Regions from separate parts of the Pantoea sp. KPR_PJ genome, predicted to be linked through region 4. Evidence: predicted binding sites of a transcription regulator. Region 4 holds the regulator's gene; each other region holds the start of a gene.

Region 1 (3,106 bases), on a different contig from region 4:
CAGGAAGGCGCGCACGTGTAGCGCAAACTCAGAGAGATCCTGCGAAATCAGTGTGACCATGCCAGTATCATGCGGACGCGGCGACACTTCGCTGAAGATGACCTCGTCGCCGCAGACAAACAGCTCAACGCCGAATAGCCCATAACCGCCCAGCGCCTTAACCACCTCTCCGGCAATCGCCTGCGCGCGCTGTAGTGCGAGCTCGCTCATCTGCTGCGGCTGCCAGGATTCGCGATAGTCGCCATCTTCCTGGCGATGGCCAATAGGGGCGCAGAAGTGCAGGCCGTCAACCGCGCTGACGGTCAACAGCGTAATTTCGAAATCAAAGTTTACCACGCCTTCCACAATGACGCGGCCAGCGCCTGCACGCCCGCCCTGCTGAGCATATTCCCAGGCGCGCTCAAGCTGGCTCGCGTCGCGGATAAAACTCTGGCCTTTGCCGGAGGAGCTCATAACAGGTTTTACGATACAGGGAAAACCGATTTCATCGGTCGCCGCTTCGAAGCTGGCCTTGCTGTCGGCAAAACGGTAGCTGGAGGTAGGTAGCGACAGCTCTTCCGCAGCCAGACGGCGAATACCTTCACGGTTCATGGTCAGACGTGCGGCGCGCGCAGTCGGCACGACGCGCTGGCCCTGCTGCTCCAGCTCAACCAGTTTTTCGGTGGCGATCGCTTCGATCTCTGGCACGACGAAGTCAGGCTTTTCCTGCGCGATCAGTGCGGCCAGAGCATCACCGTCAAGCATATTAATTACATGGCTACGGTGCGCCACATGCATGGCAGGCGCATCGGCATAACGGTCGACGGCGATCACTTCCACACCGAGCCGCTGGCACTCCAGCGCCACTTCTTTACCCAGCTCACCTGAGCCTAACAGCATGACACGCGTCGCAGCCGGACGCAGGGCAGTTCCAAGAGTCGTCATAATTCCACCTGTAGTCAAAATGCGCGCGCAGTATAAACGAAAACGTTTGCGTTCTCACTATCTGACGCTTTGCCTCTTTTTTCTCAGCTTGACGTTTTCTGACGTCCGGTAGGGCAGAGTAAAGCTCTTATCGACCATTCATGGAGCAGGCAATGAACAACCTCTTGCAACAGTTACAGTCACTGCTGACAAAGAAAAGCCCCAGCGGCGGCGGCGGAGGGTTAAGCGATATGCTGGCACCCGGGGCGCTGGGTGGCCTGGCAGGCATGTTGATCGCCAGTAAAAAGTCGCGCAAGCTGCTGACCGAATATGGCGGCAAGGCGTTAATCATTGGCGGCGGCGCGGCGGCCGGAGCCGTGTTGTGGAACAAGTACAAGCAGCGCGTGCGCGAAACACATCAGAATGAAGCGGGATTTGGTGAGTTTCAGACACCGGTCGATCAGCGCGCCGAACGCCTTGTTACGGCGCTGGTGTTCGCTGCCAAAAGCGATGGTCATATTGACGATCAAGAGCGTGCCGCTATTGAGCGCAGCATTCATGAGTCGGGCTATGGAGAAAAAGCGGAGGCGCTGATCCAGAAAGCCATCAATCGTCCGCTCGATCCCGGCTGGCTGGCCGCCGACGTTAAAAACGAAGAGGAGGCGCTGGAACTTTATTTTTTGAGCTGCGCCGCTATTGACGTTGACCACTTTATGGAGCGTAGCTATCTGACAGCGCTGGGGGATGCGCTGAAGATCCCGCAGGATGTGCGCGACGGCATTGAGAATGACCTGCGCGAGAAAAAAGCGCAGCTTACCCTGGAATAAGGGGAGCGCGGCCGCCTCGCGCGGCCGCAATAACAAGGTGTTACGCACAAAAATTTGGCTTCCCTGCGACCTGATGCCACCCTTAAAGGAGACGAATAACAGGGAGACACCGCATGCAGGCCCCCATCGCAAAGAAAATTCCGCATGAAATGACGCTGCACGGCGACACGCGGGTAGATAATTACTACTGGTTACGCGACGACAAACGTGAAAATGAAGAGGTGCTGGACTACCTGCGTGCCGAGAATAACTACGGCAAGCAGATCATGGCTACACAGCAGCCACTTCAGAATCGGGTGTTGAAAGAGATTGTCGACCGCCTGCCGCCACAGGATCACTCAGTGCCCTATGTGCACAATGGCTATCGCTATCAGAGCCGCTATGAAAGTGGCAACGAATACGCTGCCTATTATCGCCAGCCCGCTGATCGTGCCGTGACGGATGAGTGGACGCTGCTGCTCGATGCCAATCAGCGCGCGTCACACAGCGAGTTCTATACCATGGGATCGCTTAACATCAGCCCCGATAATAACGTCATGGCGCTGGCAGAAGATTTTTTGTCCCGACGCCAGTACGGTATCCGTTTTCGCTGTCTGGAGAAGGGCAGCTGGTATCCAGAGGTGTTAAACAACGCCTCGTCCAGCATTGCCTGGGCCAATGACTCACGCACGCTTTACTATGTGCGCAAGCATGAGCAGACGCTGCTGCCTTATCAGGTCTGGCGTCACGAACTTGGCACGCCGCAAAGTGATGACCAGCTGGTTTATGAAGAGCAGGACGATACCTACCATCTCAGCGTGCACAAAACCACATCCGAGCACTTCATACTGATTGCGCTGTTCAGCACCAATACCAGCGAGATCCTGCTGATTGATGCTGGCTTCCCCGATGCCACGCCGCAGATCTTTCTGCCGCGCCGCAAAGATCATGAATACAGTCTGGATCACTACGATCATCAGTTTTATCTCCGCTCGAACCGAGAAGGAAAAAACTTTGGACTCTACCGCACGCGCTGGCTGGATGAGTCGCGCTGGGAAACGCTGATAAAGCCGCGCGATCACGTGGTAGTAGAAGATTTTCAGCTGTTTCGCGACTGGCTGGTCGTCGAGGAGCGCCAGCGCGGTCTGACCAGCCTGCGACAAATCCACTGGAAAACCGGAGAGGGCTTCGGTATTGCCTTTGACGATCCGACCTATGTTACCTGGCTGGCATACAATCCTTCGCCGGAAACCAGCAAGCTGCGCTACGGCTATGGCTCAATGACAACGCCCACCACGCTGTTTGAGCTGGATATGGATACGGGGGAGCGGCGGATCCTTAAGCAGAGTGCGGTAGGTAACTTTGACCCGGACAATTATAAAAGCGAACACCACTGG
Region 2 (3,106 bases), on a different contig from region 4:
TGGGACTGGAGCGGGGCGCTGATCGCGCTGTGCGGCATGATGGTCATCGTGGCGGGCTGGGGGCGAGCGTGAAAACAGGCCAGCCGAAGTGGCCGGCCTGCTGCATCAGGGTTTATGCACTTTCAATCCCGCCAGCGTCTGACTGACCGGCATCATTTCAAGGGTATTGATATTGACGTGCTTCGGCAGCGTTGCGACCCAGTAAACCGCCTCGGTGACATCCTCCGCCGTCAGCGCCGTGGCGCCCTCATACACTTTGTCCGCTTTTTCGTCATCGCCCTTAAAGCGCACGTTGGAAAATTCCGTACCGCCAACCAGGCCCGGCTCAATGTCAGTCACACGCAGCGCGGTGCCATGCAGATCGGTACGCAGATTTAAGCTGAACTGGCGCACAAAGGCTTTGGTGGCACCGTAAACGTTGCCGCCCGCATAGGGCCAGCTTCCGGCGATAGAACCAATATTGATGATATGACCGACGTTACGTTCCACCATCGCTGGCAGTACGGCGCGCGTCATATAGACCAGACCTTTGGTATTGGTGTCGATCATGTTTTCCCAGTCTTCAACGCTGGCACGGTGTGCGGGTTCAATCCCGAGCGCCAGGCCCGCATTGTTCACCAGTATGTCGATATTGCGCCACTCAGCAGGCAGTGAGGCGATCGCCTCTTCAATAGCGGCACGGTTGCGCACGTCCAGCTGCACGGTGTAGAGGTTATCGCCAAGTTCCTCTTTCAGCGCTTGCAAACGCTCGGTGCGGCGTCCGCTGGCGATCACTTTGTGGCCTGTTTCAATGAATCGGCGGGTGATACTTTGACCAAAACCGGCGGTGGCGCCAGTAACAAAAATAATCATCTCACTGTTCCTTCAAGAATGTTGGGCTTAAAGTAGCTATTTGATATTACGAGCAAAATTTCAAATATAAAAGGGCTAATCCGTACTTAAAGGACAAAAGCGGACAGGAACGAGAAGGAAGAGTAAATCTTTCTCATACCAGGCTCGCCCTGGCGAGATCTTTTTATTCAGTCAACGCCATGCTCAGGGCTGAGCCATTGAATAAGCGAGGAGTGAACGCTGCCACTGACCGGCACGATCTTAGATCAGGAAGCTACGCCGGTTGATAAGCGGAATGCGCTGGGTATGTTTACGGCATTACGGCATGAATTAATAACTTTCGCCACCTGGCTGGCAGCAAGCGCGGCAGGCCAGGCCAGCGTAATACTGCATAACCGATTGCTGACAAGTTGCGCCATATTGAGGCACATTGCACCAGCACCGGGCAAGGCATCTCAATAAGACGCTGGGGCGGATAACAAGGGCAAGCAGCGCGATAAAAGGTAATCGGTTGCGCATACGATACCTTTTCATCAATCGCCGACGTAATACGTTTTTCATATAACGTATTGAATAACGGTCAGATATGCGGATTTCTGGCACAGGGGTTGCAGAAGAGTAAGCCTGACTCAACGCCAGTCGCGCCTGCCTGCGCGAAAAAAGGAACGCCATGCCATCTGAAATTACCGCGCTTCGCGCCAGCTTTTTTGATTTTACCGGGGTGGTAAGCCGGCCCGAAGAGATTGCCGATCGGGCGCGTTATCTTGAGGATGGCGTGCTGCTGCTCGAAGCCGGGCGCATTGTTGGCTTGTATGCCTGGGACGCGCGCCCGCCACTGCCTGACGAGGTGATCGACCTGCGCGGCAGGCTGATCGTACCGGGTTTTATTGATACCCATATCCATTATCCGCAAACGGAAATGATTGGGGCCTATGGTGAACAGCTACTGGAATGGCTTAATCACTATACCTTTCCGGTAGAGAGCCAGTATCACTGTCCTGACCACGCCGCCACTATGTCTGAATTCTTTCTGCAACAGCTGCTGGCAAACGGGACCACCAGCGCGCTGGTGTTTGGTACTGTCCACCCGCAATCGGTCGACGCGCTGTTTAGCGCCGCCGACGCCATCAATATGCGTATGATTGCTGGCAAGGTGATGATGGATCGCCATGCGCCGGATGCTCTGCTGGAAACGCCTGAGCAGAGCTATGCTGATACCCGCGCACTGATTGCGCGCTGGCACGGACGCGGACGCCTCAGCTATGCGCTGACCCCACGTTTTGCCCCCACTTCAAGCAGCGCGCTGCTTGAAAAGGTCCAGCAGCTGCGACAGGAGTTTCCTGACGTCTGGCTACACACTCACCTGAGCGAGAACCCACAGGAAGTGGCCTGGGTCAAAGCGCTGTTTCCCGAGCGTCAGGGTTATCTTGATGTCTATCACCATCATCAGCTGACCGGTCGGCGCAGCCTGTTTGCGCACTGTCTGCATCTGGACGATCGCGAGTGGCAGTGTTTGCATGAGACCGATTCCGCCATCGCCTTTTGTCCGACCTCTAACCTGTTTCTTGGCAGTGGACTGTTTAACCTGAAACGCAGCTGGGAGCAGGGCGTGAAAACAGGTATCGGGACGGATGTCGGTGCCGGCACCACCTTTAATATGTTGCAGACGCTGGGGGAAGCCTACAAGGTCGGACAGCTGCAACAGTATCGACTCAGCGCGGCTGAGGCGTTTTACCACGCCACGCTTGGCGGTGCCTGCGCGCTCGATCTGCACGACCATATCGGCAATTTCAGTGCAGGTAAAGAGGCGGACTTTGTGGTAATCGATCCCGCCGTCTCGCCTTTGCAGCGGCTGCGTCTCAGTCACAGCAAAGATATCTGGGAGCAGCTTTTTATGCTGATGACCCTGGGCGATGACCGCAATATCGCCCAGACGTGGATCAATGGTCGGGCAGTGTGGTCGCGCGATGCCGGCTGCACGCAGCGCTGAGTTGTCCAGCGCGCCGCAACCTGCCAGGATAGTTTTTTGCACAGCGATCAGGAGCGAGGCATGAACGTCAGACAAAATCCGTTTTTCCAGGCCAGTACGTTGCCCTGTCAGACGCCGCCGTTTGACCAGATTCAGGAACAGGACTTTTTGCCTGCGCTTCAGGCGGGGATTGAGGAGAAGCGCCGGGAGGTGCAGGCGATTGCAAACAGCACCGAGACGCCGACCTTCGCCAATACCTTTGAGGCGCTGGAGCGCAGCGGACAACTGCTGGAACGCGTCAATCTG
Region 3 (3,106 bases), on a different contig from region 4:
CGTTGTAGCTCAACAGCCTGGATGTAAATACGAATAAATAGCAGAGGCGGGCTGTCGCCCGCCAGAGCAATTACTTTTCCTGTGGAAAGATCAGGTTCAGTACAATAGCGGTGATGCCGCCTGCGGCGATACCGGAGGAGAGAAGGGTTTTCAGCCAGTCTGGTGCAAACTGCAGGATAAGCGGCTGCTGAGAGACGCCCAGTCCGACCGCCAGCGACAGCGCGATAATCATAATAGCGCGGCGGTTAAGCGGTTCACGTGACACGATGCGCACGCCAGAAGCTGCGATGGTACCAAACATAACGATGGTTGCGCCGCCCAGAACCGGCTCAGGAATATGCTGAACAAAACCGCTTACCGCCGGGAAAAGGCCCAGCACGATCAGCATTAGCGCGACAACAAAGCCGACATAGCGACTGGCCACACCGGTCAGCTGAATCACCCCGTTATTCTGGCCAAAACAGGAGTTAGGAAAGGTATTGAATAGCGCGGAAACGCAGGAGTTCAGCCCGTTGGCCAGCACACCGCCTTTCAGGCGCTTCATATAGAGCGGGCCACTGACCGGCTGCTCTGAGACGTCGGACGTTGCGGTAATGTCGCCAATGGTTTCCAGCGACGTCACCATAAATACCAGCATCAGCGGGATCAGCAGATTCCAGTCAAACCCCAGTCCGTAATAAAGCGGCGTCGGCACCGCAATCAGCGGCTGGCTGACCGGCGCAGCGGTCTGTGGCAGCATCTCCATGAGCCAGGCGGCAAGGTAGCCAATAGCCATCGCGATCACCAGCGACGCGACGCGCAGGTAAGGATTGCGCTGGCGGTTAAGCACGATGATCACCGCCAGCACCACACCCGCCAGCAGCAGGTTTTTCGGTGCGCCAAAGCTGTGGTCGTTCATTGCAGCGAAACCGCCGCCAATCGAGGTCAGTCCGACCTGAATCAGCGACAGGCCAATGATCATAACGACAACGCCGGATACCAGGGGCGTAATGATGCGGCGCGCCAGGTGCAGCACGCGCGATAAAACCATCTCGGTGCAGGACGCCACCATCAGGGTACCGAACAGCGCAGCCATCATAGTCGGCACGTCAGCGCCACCGTTTTTCAGTGCCATACCGCCCATAATCAGCGGAGTCACAAAGTTAAAGCTGGTGCCCTGAATCGACAGCAGGCCCGAGCCTACCGGACCCCAGGTTTTTATTTGCAGTATGGAGGCGACCCCCGAGGCGAACAGCGACATACTGATGATGTGCTGCGTATCCTGGGCAGGCAAACCCAGCGCCTGACAGATCAGCAGAGCAGGCGTGATCACCGCCACAAACATAGCCAGCAAATGCTGGCCCGCTGCAAACAGCGTTTGCGGCAGCGGCGGACGATCTTCAAGGCGGTAAATCAGTTCGCTCTGACGTGGATTCAGTGAGGCATCTGGTTGATCAACGGACATAATGTGGCTTCCCAATCTGTGAAGATGGGGATTTTAAACCGCTCATAGCTGAAAGCAATCGTTTGCCAGTCATTATCTTCTTTGCGCTCACGGGACGCCTGGTGACAAAAGCGGGAGGAAAAGATTATACGTTGGTGTAGCGCGCCGTTTCCGGTAGCCAGCGTTCAATCAGGGCTTTCGCCTGTTCAGGATAGTGCTGGTGAATGTGTCGCGCTACGCGCTGCACTTCAGGCACCATCGCCTGATCGCGCAGCAGATCGGCAACCTTGAATTCGGCGTTGCCGGTCTGGCGGGTACCCAGCAGCTCGCCAGGCCCACGGATCTCCAGATCGTGCTGGGCAATAACAAAGCCGTCATTGCTGTCGCGCAACACCTGCAGACGACGCTGTGCGGTTTTACTCAGCGGTGCCTTATAGAGCAGTACGCAGTGGGAAGCCACTGCTCCTCGCCCCACGCGCCCGCGCAACTGATGAAGCTGCGCCAGACCCAGGCGTTCAGGGTTTTCAATGATCATCAGGCTGGCGTTTGGCACATCGACACCCACCTCAATCACCGTGGTTGCTACCAGAAGCTGCAGTTCGTTGGCTTTGAATGCCGCCATCACCGCCTGTTTTTCCGCAGGTTTCATGCGGCCATGCACCAGACCGATGTTAAGCGTAGGCAGCGCGGCTTTTAGCGCCTCCCAGCTCGCTTCCGCGGCCTGCGCCTCCAGCAGATCGGACTCTTCGATTAGCGTACAGACCCAGTAAGCCTGACGACCTTCCTGGCAGGCGAGCTGAACGCGCGCAATGATATCGTCGCGACGGCTATCGGGAATGGCAACGGTCGTGACCGGTGTGCGGCCAGGCGGCAGCTCATCAATGGTGGAGGTATCAAGATCGGCATAGGCGGTCATCGCCAGGGTCCGTGGGATCGGCGTGGCCGTCATAATCAGCTGATGCGGATGAAAGCCCTGCTCTTCGCCTTTCTCCCACAGCGCCAGCCGCTGATGCACGCCGAAACGATGCTGCTCATCAATAATCACCAGCGCCAGGCCGTTGAACTGCACCTGCTCCTGGAACAGCGCGTGGGTGCCGACCACCATCGCCACCTGGCCGCTGGCGATCGCCTCCTGCTGCGCCTGACGCGCTTTGCCTTTCTGCTTGCCAGCCAGCCAGCCAACTTCAATGCCGAGCGGCGCGAACCAGCTGCGGAAGTTGTTTGCATGCTGCTCTGCCAGCAGTTCAGTCGGTGCCATCAGCGCCACCTGCTTGCCGTGTGCGATAACATCGAGCGCAGCCAGCGCAGCCACCAGCGTTTTACCGGAGCCAACATCACCCTGCACCAGGCGCATCATCGGAAAATCGTTGGCCAGGTCATGTTCGATTTCCTGCACGACACGTTTCTGCGCGTGGGTTGGCGAAAAGGGCAGCGCCGCCAGCAGCCTGTCGCTCAGGGTATGAAGGGGCTTCATCGGCAGAGCATAGTAGCGCTGCGCACCGGCACGCACTGCCAGCATGCTGAGATTATGAGCCAGCAGTTCTTCCAGAATCAGACGGCGCTGTGCCGGGTGACGCCCGCTCTCCAGCTCGCTGAGACGCAAATCCGGTGGTGGACGATGCAGCGTGTGCAGCGCTTCTGGCAGGCTAATCAGGCCCTGCGCCAGCTCCTGCGGCAGCAGTT
Region 4 (3,106 bases):
TATACGGTGCGGCAGCTGGAAACCTGGCTGGCAGTGGCGCTGTTTGAACGTCAGCATCGCGAGGTCACCCTGACCGCGGCCGGCGAACATTTTGTTCGTGAAGGACGGGACGTTATCAAAAAAATGCTCGCTACCCGCAGGCAGTGTCAACAGCTGGCAAACGGCTGGCGCGGACAGCTCAGCATTGCAGTTGACCGGATTGTGAAACTGCCGCGCAGCCGTCAACTGGTGACCGATTTCTATCGACACTTCCCCGATATGGAGTTGCATATCAGCTATGAGGTCTTTAACGGCGTCTGGGACGCGCTGGCCGACGGGCGGGTAGACGTCGCTATTGGCGCAACCCAGGCCATACCGGTTGGCGGTCGCTTTGCCTTTCGCGATATGGGGGCGCTGAACTGGCGCTGCGTGGTTGCGCGTCACCATCCGCTGACACAGCAGTCCCGGCTGGATGATGATGTGCTGCGCGCCTGGCCATCGCTGGTGCTGGAGGATACCTCACGCGCGCTGCCGCGCCGTATGACCTGGACGCTGGATAACCAGCGGCGCCTGGTAGTGCCTGACTGGCAGGCGGGGCTGGTTTGCGTGCTGGATGGGCTATGCGTAGCGATGATGCCGGGGCACCTTGCACGTCCTCTGCTGGACAGGGGTGAACTGGCAGAGCTCACGCTGCCGGTCACTTTTCCCGATAGCCATTGCTGCGTGAGCTGGTCAGAAGAGCGGGCATCACCCGCGCTCAGCTGGCTACTGAGCTATCTGGGCGATGCGCAAACGCTAAATCAGGAGTGGTTAAGCGAAGATTAACGGCGATAGTCGCGGAACGGACCGTCAGCTACAGAGCGACGTTCAATCAGCGCCGGATGCACTTCGATGGTCTGTGACTCTTCACGTTTACTGGTAATACGGTCCAGCAACATCTCCAGCGCCTTCTCACCGAGCTGGGCTTTGGGCTGGTGTACCGTGGTCAGGGCGGGCGTGAAGTAGCGTGCGTTACGTACGTTGTCATAACCGATCACCGAAATGTCCTGCGGCACGCGCAGCCCCATCTCATCGGCCGCGCAGATCGCACCCATCGCCATAATATCGCCTCCGCAGAATATTGCTGTCGGACGCTGTTTCTGCTGCAGGATCTGCTGCATCGCCTGGTAGCCCGATTCAGGCTCAAAGTCGCCCTGCACGATCCATTCAGAACGCACGGCGATGCCAGCCTCCTCCAGTGCTTTGAGAAAACCGGCGTGGCGACCGCCGCCGGTATTGCGCTCCAGCTGGCCGGGGATAGCGCCGATATCGCGATGGCCGCGCTCGATCAAATAGCGACCTGCCAGATAGCCACCCTGGAAAGCATTATCCAGTACGGTATCGGTAAAATCACCGCGCGATTCGCCCCAGTCCATCACGACCATGGGGATGTTGCGGTTCTCTTCCAGCATTTTTAGCAGGTCTTCCGGATATTCAGAGCACATCACCAGCAGGCCATCAACACGTTTTTGCGCCATCATCGACAGGTAGGCGCGCTGCTTTTGTAAATCGTTATGCGCATTGCCGAGGATAAGGGTATAGCCACGTTCAAAGCAGTGGTGCTCAACCGCTTCAATGATCTCAGCAAAATAGGGCGCCTCGCTTGAGGTTGCCAGCAGACCCAGCGTTTTGGTGTGGTTGACTTTCAGGCTGCGCGCTACGGCGCTGGGCGAATAGTGCAGTTCCTGAATTGCCTGCCAGACGGCATTGCGCGTCTCTTCCGCAACAAAACGCGTTTTGTTAATTACGTGAGAAACGGTCGTCGTTGAGACACCGGCGCGCTTTGCGACATCTTTGATTGTTGCCATTAAAAAGAAACTCCAGAACCTGTCAGTAAGCTACTGATAAGCATAATGTTAAACGTTTGCGTCCGCTAAGGTTATTTTCTGTTAATTTGCTGCATTTCTTGACGGAAAAGTCATTACCTGGCAGGAAAAAAACAGGGGCTGTTGCGTGCGGACTAAACTGCGGTTGCGCCAGTTGCGCAACAAAGGCGGGGATTCTAGCAAGGCTTGCGAGATAACACGAGATTTTTACCGCCAGCTATGGGAAAATTGCGCAAGACCATAATAACTGTGTGGGTAAGGAGGGGGGAAATGAGTACCGATTTAAAACTGGCATTGATGACCACTGGTGCGGCGCTGCTGATGATTGTGACGTTCAGCCTCACCGCCATCCTGCATTAAAGTGGCACAAAAAAAACCGGGATATCCCGGTTTTTTTATCTCAGCGTATGGTCTTTGGCGTCATCATGCGGCGTGCGCCGATATAATGGCGCTGCCAGTAATCCTCTGAAAGCGCGCTGATTTGAATATCTTTTCCAGTGCGCGGCGACTGAATAAATTTACCGTTGCCGAGATAGACGCCTACATGATCGGCGGTGCCGCGTCCGTTAATGCGGAAAAAGACCAGATCGCCTTTCTCCAGCGATTCGCGCTTGATCGGTGAGGCGTCGCGCAGATGGTACATCTCATTGGCGGTGCGCGGAATTCTGAATTTCACCAGATCTTTATAGGCATACCAGACCAGGCCGCTACAGTCGAAACCAGTGTGCGGTGAGCTGCCACCCCATTGATAGGGTTTACCCAGCTGCCCCATCAGTTTGGTCATCGCCGTTTCACGCGCCTTCTGGTAACGCAGGCGGTGAGACTTGCTCATTTTGATGGTAGTGCCGTCGTCCGCTTCCACTTTCTGCACGTTTGCAGCGCGGGTAGTTTTGATGCTGCTCAGTGTGCGCTGATGACCATAGCGTTTACGGGAGGAAGATGACGATTTTTTGGGTTTACTGGCGGAGTGAGAAAGTGACGCGGTTTCGATTTTCTGCTGCTTTTTGACTTTTGATTTTTGTGAAGCAGGCAGGCGAGACTTCTTCGCGCTGGTTTTTACCGGCCGACGCTTGCGCCGCTCATCTTCGCGCGCACTCTTTTTCTCCGCTTTATGCAGACTGGCATTAACCGGCGTTTGCGGCGAAGCCGAAGCGACGTTAAGAAACAGTTGGGCAAAAGCTAAAATGAAAAGCGTAATCAGTAAACGCATAGTCCGGTTACAGGGTTAGCGGTTACGACAACTGGCCGTAACGAGGTTAGAA

Evidence for each region. Region 4 encodes PurR, which represses purine synthesis genes. Its sites were predicted from a motif close to CANGCAAACGTTTGCNTG; they were not measured.
Region 1: the regulator PurR is predicted to act here: its motif matches at 960-977, upstream of purT (formate-dependent phosphoribosylglycinamide formyltransferase).
Region 2: the regulator PurR is predicted to act here: its motif matches at 1,332-1,349, upstream of guaD (guanine deaminase).
Region 3: the regulator PurR is predicted to act here: its motif matches at 1,496-1,513, upstream of HP564_RS15940 (NCS2 family protein).

Annotation. Positions count from the first base shown of each region.
Region 1 covers NZ_JABMIK010000002.1:74,366-77,471, reverse strand. The annotation lists gene purT (formate-dependent phosphoribosylglycinamide formyltransferase) at 1-924, opposite strand, end outside; gene HP564_RS05010 (tellurite resistance TerB family protein) at 1,077-1,730, shown strand; gene HP564_RS05005 (prolyl oligopeptidase family serine peptidase) at 1,844-3,106, shown strand, end outside.
Region 2 covers NZ_JABMIK010000005.1:97,777-100,882, reverse strand. The annotation lists gene HP564_RS12625 (YnfA family protein) at 1-72, shown strand, start outside; gene ydfG (bifunctional NADP-dependent 3-hydroxy acid dehydrogenase/3-hydroxypropionate dehydrogenase YdfG) at 106-852, opposite strand; gene guaD (guanine deaminase) at 1,502-2,821, shown strand; gene dcp (peptidyl-dipeptidase Dcp) at 2,882-3,106, shown strand, end outside.
Region 3 covers NZ_JABMIK010000008.1:21,832-24,937, forward strand. The annotation lists gene HP564_RS15940 (NCS2 family protein) at 71-1,444, opposite strand; gene recG (ATP-dependent DNA helicase RecG) at 1,569-3,106, opposite strand, start outside.
Region 4 covers NZ_JABMIK010000001.1:940,199-943,304, forward strand. The annotation lists gene punR (DNA-binding transcriptional activator PunR) at 1-804, shown strand, start outside; gene purR (HTH-type transcriptional repressor PurR) at 801-1,826, opposite strand; gene HP564_RS04500 (YnhF family membrane protein) at 2,115-2,204, shown strand; gene HP564_RS04505 (C40 family peptidase) at 2,245-3,054, opposite strand.